3 regions of the Cnuibacter physcomitrellae genome follow, and region 2 is predicted to be linked to each of the others. Evidence: predicted binding sites of a transcription regulator. Region 2 holds the regulator's gene; each other region holds the start of a gene.
What was found. The regulator HrcA, encoded in region 2, represses chaperone genes, less so after heat shock. The targets are predictions, from matches to a motif close to TTNGCACTCGNNNNNNNCGAGTGCNAA.
Positions count from the first base shown of each region.

Region 1: groL (chaperonin GroEL) is a predicted target of HrcA. The motif match lies at 2,544-2,570, and genes of this name have one in related genera.
Region 3: groES (co-chaperone GroES) is a predicted target of HrcA. The motif match lies at 1,592-1,618, and genes of this name have one in related genera.

Region 1 covers NZ_BMHD01000002.1:323,061-327,914, reverse strand. The annotation lists gene IEX69_RS18420 (nitroreductase family protein) at 1-12, opposite strand, end outside; gene msrB (peptide-methionine (R)-S-oxide reductase MsrB) at 34-435, opposite strand; gene IEX69_RS18410 (GNAT family N-acetyltransferase) at 512-973, shown strand; gene IEX69_RS18405 (DUF3263 domain-containing protein) at 1,145-1,429, shown strand; gene IEX69_RS18400 (LytR C-terminal domain-containing protein) at 1,437-2,036, shown strand; gene IEX69_RS18395 (cold-shock protein) at 2,218-2,421, shown strand; gene groL (chaperonin GroEL) at 2,611-4,230, shown strand; gene IEX69_RS18385 (sensor histidine kinase) at 4,803-4,854, opposite strand, start outside.
Region 2 covers NZ_BMHD01000002.1:39,737-44,590, forward strand. The annotation lists gene IEX69_RS17055 (histidine triad nucleotide-binding protein) at 1-360, opposite strand, end outside; gene IEX69_RS17060 (16S rRNA (uracil(1498)-N(3))-methyltransferase) at 449-1,207, opposite strand; gene dnaJ (molecular chaperone DnaJ) at 1,213-2,319, opposite strand; gene hrcA (heat-inducible transcriptional repressor HrcA) at 2,383-3,399, opposite strand; gene IEX69_RS17075 (DUF4870 domain-containing protein) at 3,605-4,141, shown strand; gene hemW (radical SAM family heme chaperone HemW) at 4,333-4,854, opposite strand, start outside.
Region 3 covers NZ_BMHD01000002.1:418,008-422,861, forward strand. The annotation lists gene IEX69_RS18860 (ABC transporter substrate-binding protein) at 1-76, opposite strand, end outside; gene rarD (EamA family transporter RarD) at 187-1,113, opposite strand; gene groES (co-chaperone GroES) at 1,214-1,510, opposite strand; gene IEX69_RS18875 (THUMP-like domain-containing protein) at 1,661-2,845, shown strand; gene IEX69_RS18880 (DUF4190 domain-containing protein) at 2,871-3,788, opposite strand; gene tsaD (tRNA (adenosine(37)-N6)-threonylcarbamoyltransferase complex transferase subunit TsaD) at 3,917-4,854, opposite strand, start outside.

The DNA.
Region 1 (4,854 bases), 280 kb from region 2:
GCGGGCGAGCATCGCCTCCTTGACCGCCCCCACTCAGGCCGCCGGCTCGAAGGTGAGGGAGATGGAGTTCATGCAGTACCGGTCGCCGGTCGGGGTCTGCGGCGCGTCGTCGAAGACGTGCCCCAGGTGGGAGCCGCAGGAGGCGCAGCGCACCTCGGTGCGGACCATGCCCAGCGAGCGGTCCTGGATGAGCTCGACCGCGTCGGACTCCGACGGGTCGTAGAAGCTGGGCCATCCGCAGTGGGAGTCGAACTTCGTCTCGCTGCGGAACAGCTCGGCGCCGCAGGCGCGACAGCGGTAGACGCCCTCGCGGTGCTCGTCGAGCAGCTTGCCGGTCCACGGGCGCTCGGTGGCCGCCTGGCGGAGCACCGCGTACTCGTCGCGGTCGAGCTCGTCGCGCCACTCGGCGTCGGTCTTGGACACCTCATACGTCATGGTGGGTTCTCCTTGTTCTCCGCACGGGGCTGAGACCGGCACGGATTCGTCCGATCATCTCAGTAAACTTCGGACGGTGACCGAACGTTCCCTGACCCAGAAGACGTGGAGCGAGCTGGAGCCGATCGAGGTCTACGGCATCGCGAAGCTGCGGACCGACGTCTTCTTCGTCGAGCAGAAGGTCGACGAGGAGGAGCTCGACTGGCGCGACGTCGAGCCCACCACCGTCCATCTGTTCATCAAGGACGGCCGGAACGTGCTCGCCTACCTCCGGGTCCTCCACGACGAGGTCGCCGAGCACGGCGGCGCCCATCGGGTGATCGGCCGGGTGGTGGTCGATCGGGCGCATCGCGGCGAGGGGCTGGCCAGGATCCTCCTCGGCAGGGCGACGGACCTCTTCGGCGACGAGCCGATGCTCCTCCACGCCCAGAGCTACATCGCACCCCTCTATGTGCGCGCGGGCTTCGAGGCGTTCGGCGAGGAGTACGTCGAGGCGGGCATCCCCCACATCTCGATGCTGCGACCGCCGTCGGCCTGAGTCGCGGATCCCTCCGGCCGGACGCACTCGGGCTTTTCCCAGCGACTGCATAGCGTCCTCTGGCCTCGCTCCTGTGCGTCTTCCCCTCTCGGGCGCGCCCGCGCCCCTATTATGACGTCAGCGCGCTGACCCGGAGCCGCGCCAGATCAAGGAAGCAGAGGTGAGATGGTCATGCCCGCAGACCACGCCGCCCGAGCGGACGAACGCTCGCTCTCCGGCCGAGACGTCCGCATCCTCAAGTTCGAGCGCAGCTGGTGGAGGCACGCCGGACAGAAGGAGTCGGCCATCCGCAAGGAGTTCGGCCTGTCGTCTGCGCGCTACTATCAGGTGCTCAGCGCGTTGATCGACTCGCCGGCGGCGCTCGCGCACGACCCGATGCTGATCAAGCGACTGCAGCGGATGCGCGACGAACGCCTCGCTGCCCGGAGCGCGCGACTGCTTCCGCACGACGACTAGGACCCGGATGGCCCAGCACACCCTCGACAGCTTCGACCACCTCCCCGCCTCCACCTCTCGGGTGGGGGCGCATCGCGGTCCGAAGCCTCGGGGGAGAGGATGGATCGTGTTCGCCTGGGCGGCGCTCGCGACGGCTCTGCTCGTCGGCGCCGGCGTGACCTACCTCGCGGTGGTCAACAACAGCATCCAGTTCGACGGGATCCTCGGCGCCGACTCGACGAGCTCGGCCGCTCCTGTCGAGACCCCGACCCCGACCCCGACCGTGACGCCCGCCGTCGATCCGCAGGCGACGGTCACCGTGCTCAACGGGACCGACGTCGCCGGGCTGGCCGGCGCCGTGGGGCAGGCCGTGGTGGCCAACGGCTGGGCGGAGCCGACCGTGGCGAACGCGAGCGAGACCGACGTGGCCACGTCGACCGTCTACTACGCCGATCCTGCCGCCGAGGCGGCCGCTCTGGCGATGTCGCAGCAGCTCGGGATCCCCGTCTCGCTCTCCTCGGCCTTCCCCGGCGCCACCCTCACGGTCGTGATCGGCGCCGACTACGCCGGACCCGGATCCGAGGGCCTCGTCCCCTCGGGAGAGGGCGAGTCCGACACCGTCGGATGACGCCGTCCGAAGGGCCCCAGAGGGCGCTTTGTTTCGCCTGTGTTTAATTCTGATTGAATCGCTGAAACGATGTGCTGAATCGGACGGTTCGGCCTCATCTGCCCCCTGACCTGCTGGTTAGTATCTGGGCAAGTCGTGGCGAACTCGCCTCGTCTTGGATTCACAGCACTTGGGAGCAGGAATGGCGAACGGGACCGTCAAGTGGTTCAACGCTGAGAAGGGCTACGGCTTCATCACCGTCGATGGCGGCGGGCAGGACGTGTTCGTCCACTACTCGGCGATCGACATGTCAGGGTACAAGGTCCTCGAGGAGGGGCAGCAGGTCGTCTTCGACGTGGGCTCCGGCTCCAAGGGGCCGCAGGCGGAGTCGGTCCGTCTCGCCTGAACCCTCATCCGATCCGCGTCGCGCGGACCGTCTCATCGACCCGGCTTCGGCCGGGTCGATGCGTTTAACGTCTCACAGTCGTCCTTCACTTGCACTCGATGCTGCCGAGTGCCAAGATTGATCTGGCACTCTCGTTCAGCGAGTGCTAAACCCTGAATCTTTGACGTCCAGGGAGGACGAGAAACACACATGGCAAAGATCATTGCTTTCGATGAGGAGGCCCGCCGCGGCCTCGAGCGTGGCCTGAACACGCTGGCCGACGCGGTGAAGGTGACCCTCGGGCCTCGCGGTCGCAACGTCGTCCTCGAGAAGAAGTGGGGCGCCCCCACGATCACCAACGACGGCGTCTCCATCGCCAAGGAGATCGAGCTCGACGACCCGTACGAGAAGATCGGCGCCGAGCTCGTCAAGGAGGTCGCCAAGAAGACCGACGACGTCGCGGGCGACGGCACCACCACCGCGACCGTGCTCGCGCAGGCGCTCGTCAAGGAGGGCCTCCGCAACGTGGCCGCCGGCGCCGACCCGATCAGCCTGAAGAAGGGCATCGAGAAGGCCGTCGCGGCCGTCTCCGCTCAGCTCGCGGCGAACGCCAAGGAGATCGAGACCAAGGACGAGATCGCGGCCACCGCATCCATCTCGGCCGCCGACCCGGAGATCGGCGCGATCATCGCCGAGGCCATCGACAAGGTCGGCAAGGAGGGTGTCGTCACCGTCGAGGAGTCGAACACCTTCGGCACCGAGCTCGAGCTGACCGAGGGCATGCGCTTCGACAAGGGCTACCTGTCGCAGTACTTCGTCACCGACCCGGAGCGCCAGGAGGCGGTCTTCGAGGACCCCTACATCCTGATCGTCAACTCCAAGGTCTCGAACATCAAGGACCTCCTGCCGATCGTCGACAAGGTGATCCAGGCGGGCAAGCAGCTGCTCATCATCGCTGAGGACGTCGACGGCGAGGCTCTGGCCACGCTCGTCGTGAACAAGATCCGCGGCATCTTCAAGTCGGTCGCCGTCAAGGCCCCCGGCTTCGGCGACCGCCGCAAGGCTCAGCTGCAGGACATCGCGATCCTCACCGGCGGCCAGGTCATCTCCGAGGAGGTCGGTCTCAAGCTCGAGAACGTCACCCTCGACCTGCTCGGCCAGGCTCGCAAGGTCGTCATCACCAAGGACGAGACCACCATCGTCGAGGGCGCGGGCGACCCCGAGGCCATCGCCGGTCGCGTCGCGCAGATCCGCGCCGAGATCGAGAACACCGACAGCGACTACGACCGCGAGAAGCTCCAGGAGCGCCTCGCGAAGCTCGCCGGCGGTGTGGCGGTCATCAAGGCCGGTGCCGCGACCGAGGTCGAGCTCAAGGAGCGCAAGCACCGCATCGAGGACGCCGTCCGCAACGCGAAGGCCGCCGTCGAGGAGGGCATCGTCGCCGGTGGTGGCGTGGCCCTCATCCAGGCCGGTACCGCCGCGTTCGACACGCTCGAGCTCTCGGGCGACGAGGCGACCGGTGCGAACATCGTCAAGGTCGCCATCGAGGCTCCGCTGAAGCAGATCGCGTTCAACGCCGGCCTCGAGCCCGGCGTCGTCGCTGCCAAGGTGCGCGAGCTGCCCGCGGGTCATGGCCTCAACGCCGCGACCGGCGAGTACGTCGACCTGCTCGCTGCGGGCATCATCGACCCGGCCAAGGTCACCCGCTCGGCGCTGCAGAACGCTGCGTCGATCGCCGGCCTGTTCCTCACCACGGAGGCCGTCGTCGCCGACAAGCCGGAGAAGGCCGCGGCCGCTCCCGCCGACCCGACCGGTGGCATGGACTTCTAGTCCACCACGCACCACAGAAGAGGGCGGTCCCCACCGGGGCCGCCCTCTTCTGCGTGTCTGGGGCCGTGCGTCGCGAGTGCATCCAGGAGGCGCGGCTGGGCAGCGGTGCGTCCCGCGCCTTCTGGGTGTGTGCGCCGTGTGTCGCGAGTGCACCCAGCAGGCGCGGCTGGGGAGCGGTGCGTCCCGCGCCTTCTGGGTGTGTGGGCCGTGCCTCGTGAGTGCACCCAGAAGGCGCGGCCGGGGAGCTGTGCATCCCGCACTTTCTGGGTGTGTGGAAGCCTGGCCGCGAGCGGCGGAGGCTCCTGTCCCGCGCCGGTCCGGCCGGCCGTCCGCGGGGCCAACTCCGGAGATCCGAGTCCGTGCGGGCCAACTCCGGACTTCTGCCGGCGTGGCGCGCCGAATCTCCGGAGTTGCCTTCCGCGGTGCCGCACTCGTGCGGACAGGCAGGGCAGGCCCTTTTCAGGAACTACGTGCGTTCTCAGGACGGTTCGTCCTGAGAACGGACGATCTCGGCGCTCCGTCCTGAGAACGGACGGCTCGGACCTCGCCGTTCAGGGAGGTGGCGCCCGTGGCTACGAGAGGTACGCGGTGGTCGTGGACGAGGGGCCCTCGCCCTCGTCGCCG
Region 2 (4,854 bases):
TGAATCCTCCTTCGCGCCGCCTGCCAGCACGTGAGCGTGCACGTGGAAGACGGTCTGCCCCGCCTCGGGGCCGGTGTTGAACACGAGACGGAAGTCGCCGTCGGCGAGGTCTCGTGCGATCTTGTGGGCGAACGCGACCATCTCGGCGAGGAGGGCCGGATCTCCGGCGGCCAGCTCGACGACGTCGCGGTACTGCTCTGTCTTCGGGACGACGAGCACGTGCACCGGCGCCTGGGGCGCGATGTCGTGGAATGCGATGAGGTGCTCGTCCTCGGCGACGACCGACGCGGGGATCTCACGGCGGATGATGCGCGTGAAGATCGAGGGCTCTGCCTGGTCGTGGGTGGTCGCGTCGGTCATGAGTCCATCCTAGGTTTCGCCGCCGACGAGCGGACGGGCCGATCGGATCCCGGCCGCCGTGATCGCTGCGGGCGCAACGCGGGGGCGATCACCAGCGCCCGAGGGCCACCGCGAGCGCCGCGATGGCCGCGGGGCCCGCGGTCGAGGTCCGCAGGACCTCGGGGCCGAGCCGGACGGGGGTGGCGCCGGCCTGCTGCAGACGGTCGAGCTCGACGGGCGAGAGGCCGCCCTCGGGGCCGACGACGAGGACGACGTCGCGGAGATCCTCACCGTCGGCGCGATCCTCCTCGCGCGGCCACTCCGACAGACGCGCGGACGCGCTGGGCTCGAGGACGAGCATGCGGCTGCGCGTCGCGAGCCCGACCAGGTCGGCGGTGGACGCGAGGGATCCCACCTCCGGCACCCAGGGCCGGATCGCCTGCTTGGCGGCCTCGCGCACGATCGAGCGCCAGCGCTCCTCGCCCTTCGCCACCTTCGGGCCGGACCACCGCGAGACCGAGCGCTCCGCCTGCCACGGCACCACCGCATCCGCCCCCAGTTCCGTGGCGGCCTGGATGGCGAGCTCGTCGCGGTCGCCCTTCGCGAGCGCCTGCACGAGCGTCAGCCGCACGGCGGGCGGATCGGTCCGCCGCACGCCGTCGACGGCGATCACCACCCGCTTCGGCTCGACGGACGTGACCGTTCCCGACACGACGAGGCCACGGCCGTCGCCGAGGCTCGTCGACTCCCCCACGCGCATCCGGTTGACCGTCGCCGCATGGCGGGCCTCGTCGCCGGTGAGCTCGACCTCGTCGCCGACCGCGTGCGGCACAGCGGCGAGGTCGTCGCGGAGGAACAGCGAGCTCATGCGCCTCAGCCCAGGAAGCGGTCGCGGAGCTTCGAGAACAGGCCCTGCTGGAACTGCGTGAGCGACGGCTTCTGGCCCTTGTGGGACGCGGCGAGCTGGCGGATGAGGTCCTTCTGCTTGCCGTCGAGCTTCGTGGGGGTGAGCACGTGCACGCCGACCCTGAGGTCGCCGCGGCCCGCGCCGCGCAGGTGCGTGATGCCGCGCCCCTTCACGGTGAGCACGTCACCGCTCTGGACGCCGGGGCGCAGCTCGAGCTCGATGTCGCCGTCGAGCGCCTGCACCGTCGTGGTGGTGCCGAGGACCGCATCCCACATCTGCACCTCGAGGGTGCAGAGCAGGTCGTCGTCGGCACGGCTGAAGACGTCGTGGTGGCGCACCTTGATCTCGAGGTACACGTCGCCCTGGGGGCCGCCCGCCGGGCCGACCTCGCCCTGGCCTGGCAGCTGCAGGCGGAGCCCCGACTCGACGCCGGCGGGGATGTCGACGGGGATCGTGCGACGAGCGCGGACGCGGCCCTGGCCCTGGCAGGTGTTGCAGGGGTAGGGGATGACCGTGCCGTAGCCGCGACAGGTACCGCAGGGGGCGCTCGTCACGACGTTGCCGAGCAGCGAGCGGACCGTGCGCTGGATCTGGCCCGAGCCGCGGCAGACGTCGCAGGTCACCGGCTGGGTGCCCGGCTGGCAGCAGCTGCCCTGACAGGTCTCGCACACCACGGCGGTGTCGACCTCGATGTCGCGATGGGTGCCGAACACCACCTCGCCGAGGTCGACCTCGACACGCAGCAGCGCATCCTGACCCCGCTCTGCCCGGGAACGCGGCCCGCGCTGAGCGCCGGTCGCGCCACCGAAGAAGGTCTCGAAGATGTCGCCGAACCCGCCGAAGCCTCCGGCGCCCTGACCGAACCCGGGCTGGGGGCCCCGGTCGTAGTCGCGTCGAGCGCCGGGGTCGCTCAGCACGTCGTAGGCGTGCGTGACCTGCTTGAACTTCTCCTGCGCCTCCGGGCTCGGGTTGACGTCGGGGTGCAGCTCGCGGGCGAGCTTGCGGTAGGCCTTCTTGATCTCGTCGGGCGTCGCCTCGCGGGAGACGCCGAGGACGTCGTAGTGGTCAGCCACCAGGGGCTACTCCTTCGTGTGGATCGGATCCGGACGGCGGCAGGCGCAGGACGGCACGGGCCGTCAGGCCTCGCCGAGGAGACGGGTGAGGTACCGCGCGACGGCGCGCACGGCCGAGATGTTGCTCGAGTAGTCCATACGGAGCGGCCCCAGAACGCCCAGACGCGAGACGGCCGAGCCGCTGCCGCTGTAGCCGCTGGCGAGCACCGAGGTCTCACCGAGGCCGAACGACTCGTTCTCGCGGCCGATGCTCACCGAGACGCCGCGCTGGTCGGCCTCCATCTCGCTGAACAGACGCAGGAGCGTCACCTGCTCCTCCACCGCCTCGAGCACGGGGAGGATGCTGCCGCGGAAGTCCTCCTCGGTGCGCACCAGGTTCGCGGCGCCGGCGATGATGAGCTTCTCCTGCCGGTTGGCGGCGAACTGCTCCTGGAGGGTCGCGAGGATGCTCGACTCCACGCCGTCGCGGGCGTCGGCCGCGGCGAGCACGTCGAGGGCGGCGGCGGCGTCGAGGAGCCCACGATCGACGACCACGCTGTTGACCACGGCACGGAAGTCGGCGAGCGTGCTCGCATCGACGTCGGCGGGCGTCTCGATGACGCGCTGCTCGACCTGCCCCGAGTCGAAGATCGCGACGGACATCAGGCGCCTCGGCGCCAGCGAGACGAGCTCGACGTGACGGACCCTGGCCTGGTGCCGCGACGGGTACTGCACGAGAGCCACCTGGTGGGTGAGCTGCGAGAGCAGGCGGACCGTGCGGGCGAGCACGTCGTCGAGGTCGGCGGAGGCCCCGAGGAAGGCCTCGATGGCGTGCCGCTGGGCGGACGAGAGCGGACGGAGCTCGGACAGGTGGTCGACGAAGAGGCGGTACCCCTTGTCGGTGGGCACGCGCCCGGAGGACGTGTGCGGAGCCGCGATGAGCTCCTCCTCCTCCAGCTGCGCCATGTCGTTGCGGATGGTCGCCGCCGAGACCCCGAAGGAGTGGCGCTCGACGATCGTCTTCGAGCCGACGGGCTCGCGGTTGGCCACGTAGTCCTGCACGATGACCCTGAGGACCTCGAGGCTGCGTTCGGACACCATGCCGGACCTCCTCTCACCGCCCGCGCCGACGAGCGTTCCGACCGGCGCTGCGGTCCTGGCACTCGGACCGCTGGACTGCCAATCCTACCGCGCCTGAGTCGGAGTCGTCCCCCGACATCCTGAGCAACGGTCATTGCCGCGGGGCCGAGGTGCCGCTATCTTGGCACCCGACAGAGGCATGTGTCTCCAAGCGAAAGGCCCAGACGTGACCGACCCCAACAACCCCTACGACCCCAACGCCGGTCAGCCCACGCCTCCCCCGCAGGGCGGATACCAGCAGCCCCCGCAGCAGCCCGGCTACCAGCAGCCTCAGCAGCCCGGCTACCAGCAGCCCGGGTACCAGCAGCCTCAGCAGCCCGGGTACCAGCAGCCGTACGGCGCCGCTCCCGCCGCGGCCCCGCTCAGCCCGGCCGAGGACAAGCAGTGGGCGTTCCTCGCGCAGCTCGGCGGCATCCTCGGCTGGATCCCGCCGCTCATCATCTGGCTCATCTTCAAGGACCGCGGCCCCCTCACCAACCAGGAGGGCAAGGAGTCGCTGAACTTCCAGATCACCGTCGCGATCTTCGTGGTCGGCCTCTACATCATCGGCACGATCACGGCCTTCATCTTCATCGGCTTCCTGTTCTACTTCCTCGCGTGGGCGGTGCAGATCGTCGGCCTCATCTTCGCGATCATCGCGGGTGTGAAGGTGAACCAGGGCGGCACCTACCGCTACTTCTTCAACTTCCGCTTCATCAAGTAGTCCGTTCGACTCGTCGAACCACGAGAGGGCGCCCCTCCGGAGCTTCCGGAAGGGCGCCTTCTCGCTGTCCGGCGTCCCTCCGCCGTGCCAACTCCGGACATTCGGTGCGACACGCCGCGGCAGATCCGGAGTCAGCTCAGATCAGGACGAATCTCCGGAGTTGGCTCAACCCGGGCCCGGCCGGGGCGGGGTCAGGTGAGGCGGCGGACGACGGCGTCGGCGAGGAGGCGGCCGCGGCGGGTGAGGGTGAGGGTGCCGGCGAAGGCGGCGGCGGGGTCGACGAGGCCGTCGGCGAGGAGGCCCGCCACCTCGCGACGCGCGGTCGGGAGCAACGACGACAGGGCGATCCCCTCGCGCACCCGTGTGAGCAGCAGGATGCGCTCGAGCTCGGCGGACGCGGCGCCGATCCGCTCGCGACCGGCGGCGGGCGACACCCCCTCCGCGATGCGCGACGCGTACGCCGACGGGTGCTTCACGTTCCACCAGCGCGTGGCGCCGACGTGGCTGTGCGCACCGGGACCGACACCCCACCAGTCGTGGCCGAGCCAGTAGCCGAGGTTGTGCCGCGAGCGCGTCCCGGTGGACCGCGACCAGTTGCTCACCTCGTACCACTCGTACCCGTGGGCGGCGAAGGCGTCGTCGGCGAGCTCGTACATGTCGGCCTGCAGGTCGTCGTCGGGCTCGGGGACCGATCCCGTGCGGATCTGCCGGGC
Region 3 (4,854 bases), 380 kb from region 2:
ATCCGGCGAGGGTGAGGGCGATGATGCCCGCTCCCGCCAGGAACGTGGTCCGGAGGGCGTTGGTGGTGTGGACCATCCTGTGAACCCTTTCTGGTGGCTGCGCTCGTCGACCCCCCAGGCGGAAGCCAGCGCAGCGATTGGGTCAAAACTAGGCCGAGATTGTTACAGCCGTGTTTTCTGGATGTCTCAGGTCGCGATCGTTAGCGATTCGTGACTCACGGGTCGCCTGGAGCGGAGGAGGTCGACGGTGAACACGACGAGGGCGAGCCAGACGATCCCGAACCCCAGCCACCGCTCCAGCGGCATCGGCTCGTGGAGGACCCACACCCCGATCACGAACTGCAGGACGGGGACGATGTACTGCACGACGGCCAGGACCGTGAGCGGGAGCCGCCGGGCCGCGGAGGCGAAGAGCAGCAGGGGCACCGCGGTGACCACGCCCGCCAGCATCAGGAGCACGGTGTTGACCCAGCCCGCCGTCCCGAAGACCAGGCCGCTCGTCACCGACACCACCACGAGCTGCACGACGGCCACCGGCGCCAGCCACAGCGTCTCCAGCGCCAGTCCGCTGGGCGCGTCGACGTCGTCGCGGACGCGCCGCTTGACGAGGCCGTACGCGCCGAAGCTCAGCGCCAGCACGATCGCGATCCAGGGCACCTCGCCGTAGCCGAGCGCGATCACGAGCACGGCCGCGCCTCCGAGCGCGAGGGCGACCCACTGCATCCGTCGCAGCCGTTCGTGCAGCACCAGCACGCCGAGGAGCGCGGTGACCAGCGGCATCGTGAAGTAGCCGAGCGCGGTCTCGACCACGCGGCCGGCGAGCGTGCCCAGCACGTACGTCTGCCAGTTGACGTAGATGAGCGCGCCGGCCAGGCCCATCGTGAGCACGACCCGCCGTCGGCGCAGGAGCGCGCCGAAGCTGCGCCAGGACCGGGTGACCGTGAGCGCGAGCGCGCAGAACGCGAGGGAGAACAGCACCCGCCAGGCCACGATCTCGAAGGCGCCCGCGGGGGCCAGCAGGAGGAAGTAGAGCGGGAAGACGCCCCAGAGCACGTTGGCCGCCGCCCCGTAGACGAGGCCGGAGCCGATGCGGTCGACGGCGCGTTCGTTCACGATCCCAAACTATCGGTAGTCGTTGCAGGGCTGTCAGGAGATGCATCAGGGCCCGGATGGCTGACCATCCGGGCCCTGAGGGAAGAGCGCGTCGAGCGACTCAGCGCACGACGACCGCGAGCACGTCGCGGGCGGAGAGCACGAGGAACTCCTCGCCGGCGTACTTGACCTCGGTGCCGCCGTACTTGGAGTAGATCACCTTGTCGCCGACGGCGACGTCGAGCGGGACACGGTTGCCGTTGTCGTCGATGCGGCCGGGGCCCACGGCGACGACCTCGCCCTCCTGGGGCTTCTCCTTGGCGGTGTCGGGGATGACCAGACCGGAAGCGGTGGTCTGCTCTGCCTCGACCTGCTTGATGACGATGCGATCTTCGAGCGGCTTGATGGAGACCGACACGGTTGACCTCTTCTTTCCTAGGTTCGGAACGTCTGTTAGCACACTGCTCACGAGAGTGCTAAACCGAGTCTAGAGGCAGTTCTGGCACTCGCGCAACGCGAGTGCCAGACTTTCCCGGGCGCGCCGTCGGCCGTCGGCTAGGGTGACGGGATGGACTCCGCCGAGCTCGCACGACTGCTCACGCCGGAGGCTCTCCGACTCCTCGACGAGGTCGACGGATCCCGGCCCGTCGACGAGGTGAACCGGCTCCGCCGGGCCGGTCACAGCCCCGATCTCGTGGCGGCCGTCGTCTCGCAGGCCGCGCTCCGCGTGCGGGCCAGGGCGAAGTTCGGCCCCTTCGCCGACCGCATGCTGTTCACCCCCGCCGGCCTGGAGCAGGCCACCAGGCTGCGGGTCGCCGCACTCCACGCCGGGCGGTTCCGCGATGCGGGGCTCGGCAGGGTCGCCGACCTCGGCTGCGGCATCGGCTCGGATGCGCTGGCCCTGTCCGCGATCGACGTCGCCGTACGAGCGGTCGACCGCGATGAGGTCACGGCCGCGGTCGCGGCCTACAACCTCTCCGACTTCCCGGACACGACGGTGGAGGTCGGGACGGCCGAGACCACTCCTCTCGACGGCGTCGACGGGGTGTACCTCGATCCGGCCAGGCGGACGGGCGGTCAGGCGGCGTCGCGGCGGCTGCACGATCCCGCCGACTGGTCCCCGTCGCTCGACTTCGCGTTCGCCCTGGCCGAGCGGATGCCGGTGGGCGTCAAGCTCGGACCGGGCCTCGACCGCGACCTCATCCCCGACTCCGCCGAGGCGCAGTGGGTCTCGGTCGACGGCCAGCTGGTCGAGATGGGGCTGTGGTTCGGCCCCCTCGCCCGGGAGGGCGTCCGGCGATCCGCGCTCGTGCTCACCGGCACGGGAGCCGCGGAGCTGACCGGGCCCGCCGACAGCCCGGACGTCGGGGACCGTCCGCTCGGAGGGTTCCTCTACGAACCGGATGGCGCGGTGATCCGCGCCCGGCTCATCGGCGCACTGGCCGAGCGGCTCGAGGCCGGGATGGTCTCCCCCTCGATCGCCTACCTGACGTCGGACCAGCTGATCGAGACGCCCTTCGCGAGCGCGTTCCGCATCCTCGAGCGCCTCCCCGCCTCGGAGCAGGCGCTCAAGAAGGCGCTGCGCGAGCGGGGCGTCGGGACGCTCGAGATCAAGAAACGCGGGATCGACGTGGATCCGGCAACGCTGCGCAAGCGGCTCGGGCTGCGAGGTGAGCGGTCGGCGACCGTGGTGCTCACCCGCGTCGCCGGTCGGCACGAGGCCCTCCTGGTGGAGCGCCCCGCGCCGGCCTGAACGGATGGGCGAACGGCGACGAACGCTAGTAGGAGGAGTACGTCGCCGTGCCCAAACCCACCGTCGCGAAGAAGATGACGAAGATCAGGACGTACGCGATGATGCCGAGCACTGCGATGCCGGTGAACACGTAGCTCACGATCAGACCGGCCTTCGCCAGGCCCTGACCGCCCTCGTGCGTGCGCTTGATCTGGCTGAGGGCGATGTGCCCGGTCACGATGCCGACCGGCGAGAAGACGAACGCGGCGATGATCGTGATGATCGCCAGCACGTTGGTCTGCGCGGACGGCGGCGCCGGGTATCCCCCGTAGTAGCCGGGCGGGGGCACCGCTCCCGGGGGCAGCGACCCCGGGGGGACCGATCCCGGCGGCTGCGTCGGGACGCCCTGTCCGTAGCCCGGAGCGCCGCTCGGCCCGCCGTACGGCGACTGGCCGTACGCCGGTGCGGCGTTCGGGTTCGGTGCGCCGTATCCTCCGGATGCCGGCGGTGGGGGCGCCTGGTACGACGGCTGAGCCACGGGCGCGGCCGGAGCCGCAGGCGGGGGTGCCTGGTACGAGGAGGACGGCGGAGGCGTCGGAGACTGCCCCGACGACGGGTACGACGCCGCCGGGGGCGGGGGCGCCTGATACCCCTGACCCGCGGACGGCGGGGCGGACGGGTATCCCTGGCCGGGAGGCGGAGGCGCCTGGTAGCCGGACGGCGGCGGGGCCTGATAGCCCGACGACGCGTCAGCGCCCGGCGCCGGGGGCGCCGAGTATCCCGACGGCGGCGGGGCCGAGTACCCCGAGGGCGCGGGGTCTCCCGACGGCGGCGTGAACCGCGGTGCGGGAGGCGCGAACGGCTCCTGTCCGGAGGCGGCGGGAGCGGTGGATCCGGTCGCGTCCGATCCGTCGCTCGGGGTCGTGGTCTCGGGCCGTTCGTCGGCGCCGCTGGTGTCGGTCATGCGCTCTCCCTCGTGGTGCCTCGCATTCGGGGCACGACCATCATGGCAGCACGACCCCCGCGGAGGGGAGGGCGACGTGCTCCGCACCCGATGACAGCCGGTCGACGGCGCCTGTGCAGGACCGGCGGTCAGTGCACCAGGACGTCGGTCACCGGCAGGGTGGAGTCGGCGCCGAAGTCCAGGGAGGACGGCTCACGCCCGGCCATGACGAGCTGGGCGCCCAGCGCGGCGATCATCGCCCCGTTGTCGGTGCACAGCGACAACGGCGGGATGCGCAGCGTGACGCCGGCGATCGCGGCCCGGCGCGCCGCCTCCTCGCGCACCCGGGCGTTGGCCACCACTCCGCCGCCGAGCAGCAGGCGGGGGATGCCGAGGTCGGCGCAGGCGGCGAAGGCCTTCGTGAGCAGCACGTCGACCACGGCCTCCCGGAAGCTCGCGGCGACGTCGGCGACGGGCACCTCTCGTCCCGCATCCGTCTCCGCCTCGACCCAGCGGGCGACCGCCGTCTTCAACCCGGAGAACGAGAAGTCGTAGCGGTGCTTCGCCATGTCCTTCGGCAGGCTCAGACCGCGGGGGAAGCGGATGGCCTTGGGGTCTCCGCCGACCGCCGCCCTGTCGATCTGCGGCCCTCCCGGGTAGGGCAGGCCGAGGACCCGGGCGACCTTGTCGAAGGCCTCCCCCGCGGCATCGTCGATCGTCTCGCCGAGCAGCTCCACGTCGCCCACCAGGTCGCGGACCACGAGGAGCGAGGTGTGACCGCCGGAGACGAGCAGCGCGATCGTCGGGTACTCCAACGGCTCCTCCGACACCACGTCGGCGCCGACGTGCCCGACCAGGTGGTTCACCGCGTAGATCGGCTTCTCGAGCGCCACCGCGAGCGCCTTGGCCGCGCCCACCCCGACCATGAGCGCCCCCGAGAGCCCGGGCCCGGTGGTGACGGCGATGGCATCGACGTCGTCGAGCCGGATCCCCGCCTCCGCGACCGCCGCCGCGAGCGTGGGCTCGATGGCCTCCAGGTGCGCGCGTGCCGCCACCTCCGGGACCACACCGCCGTATCGGGCGTGCT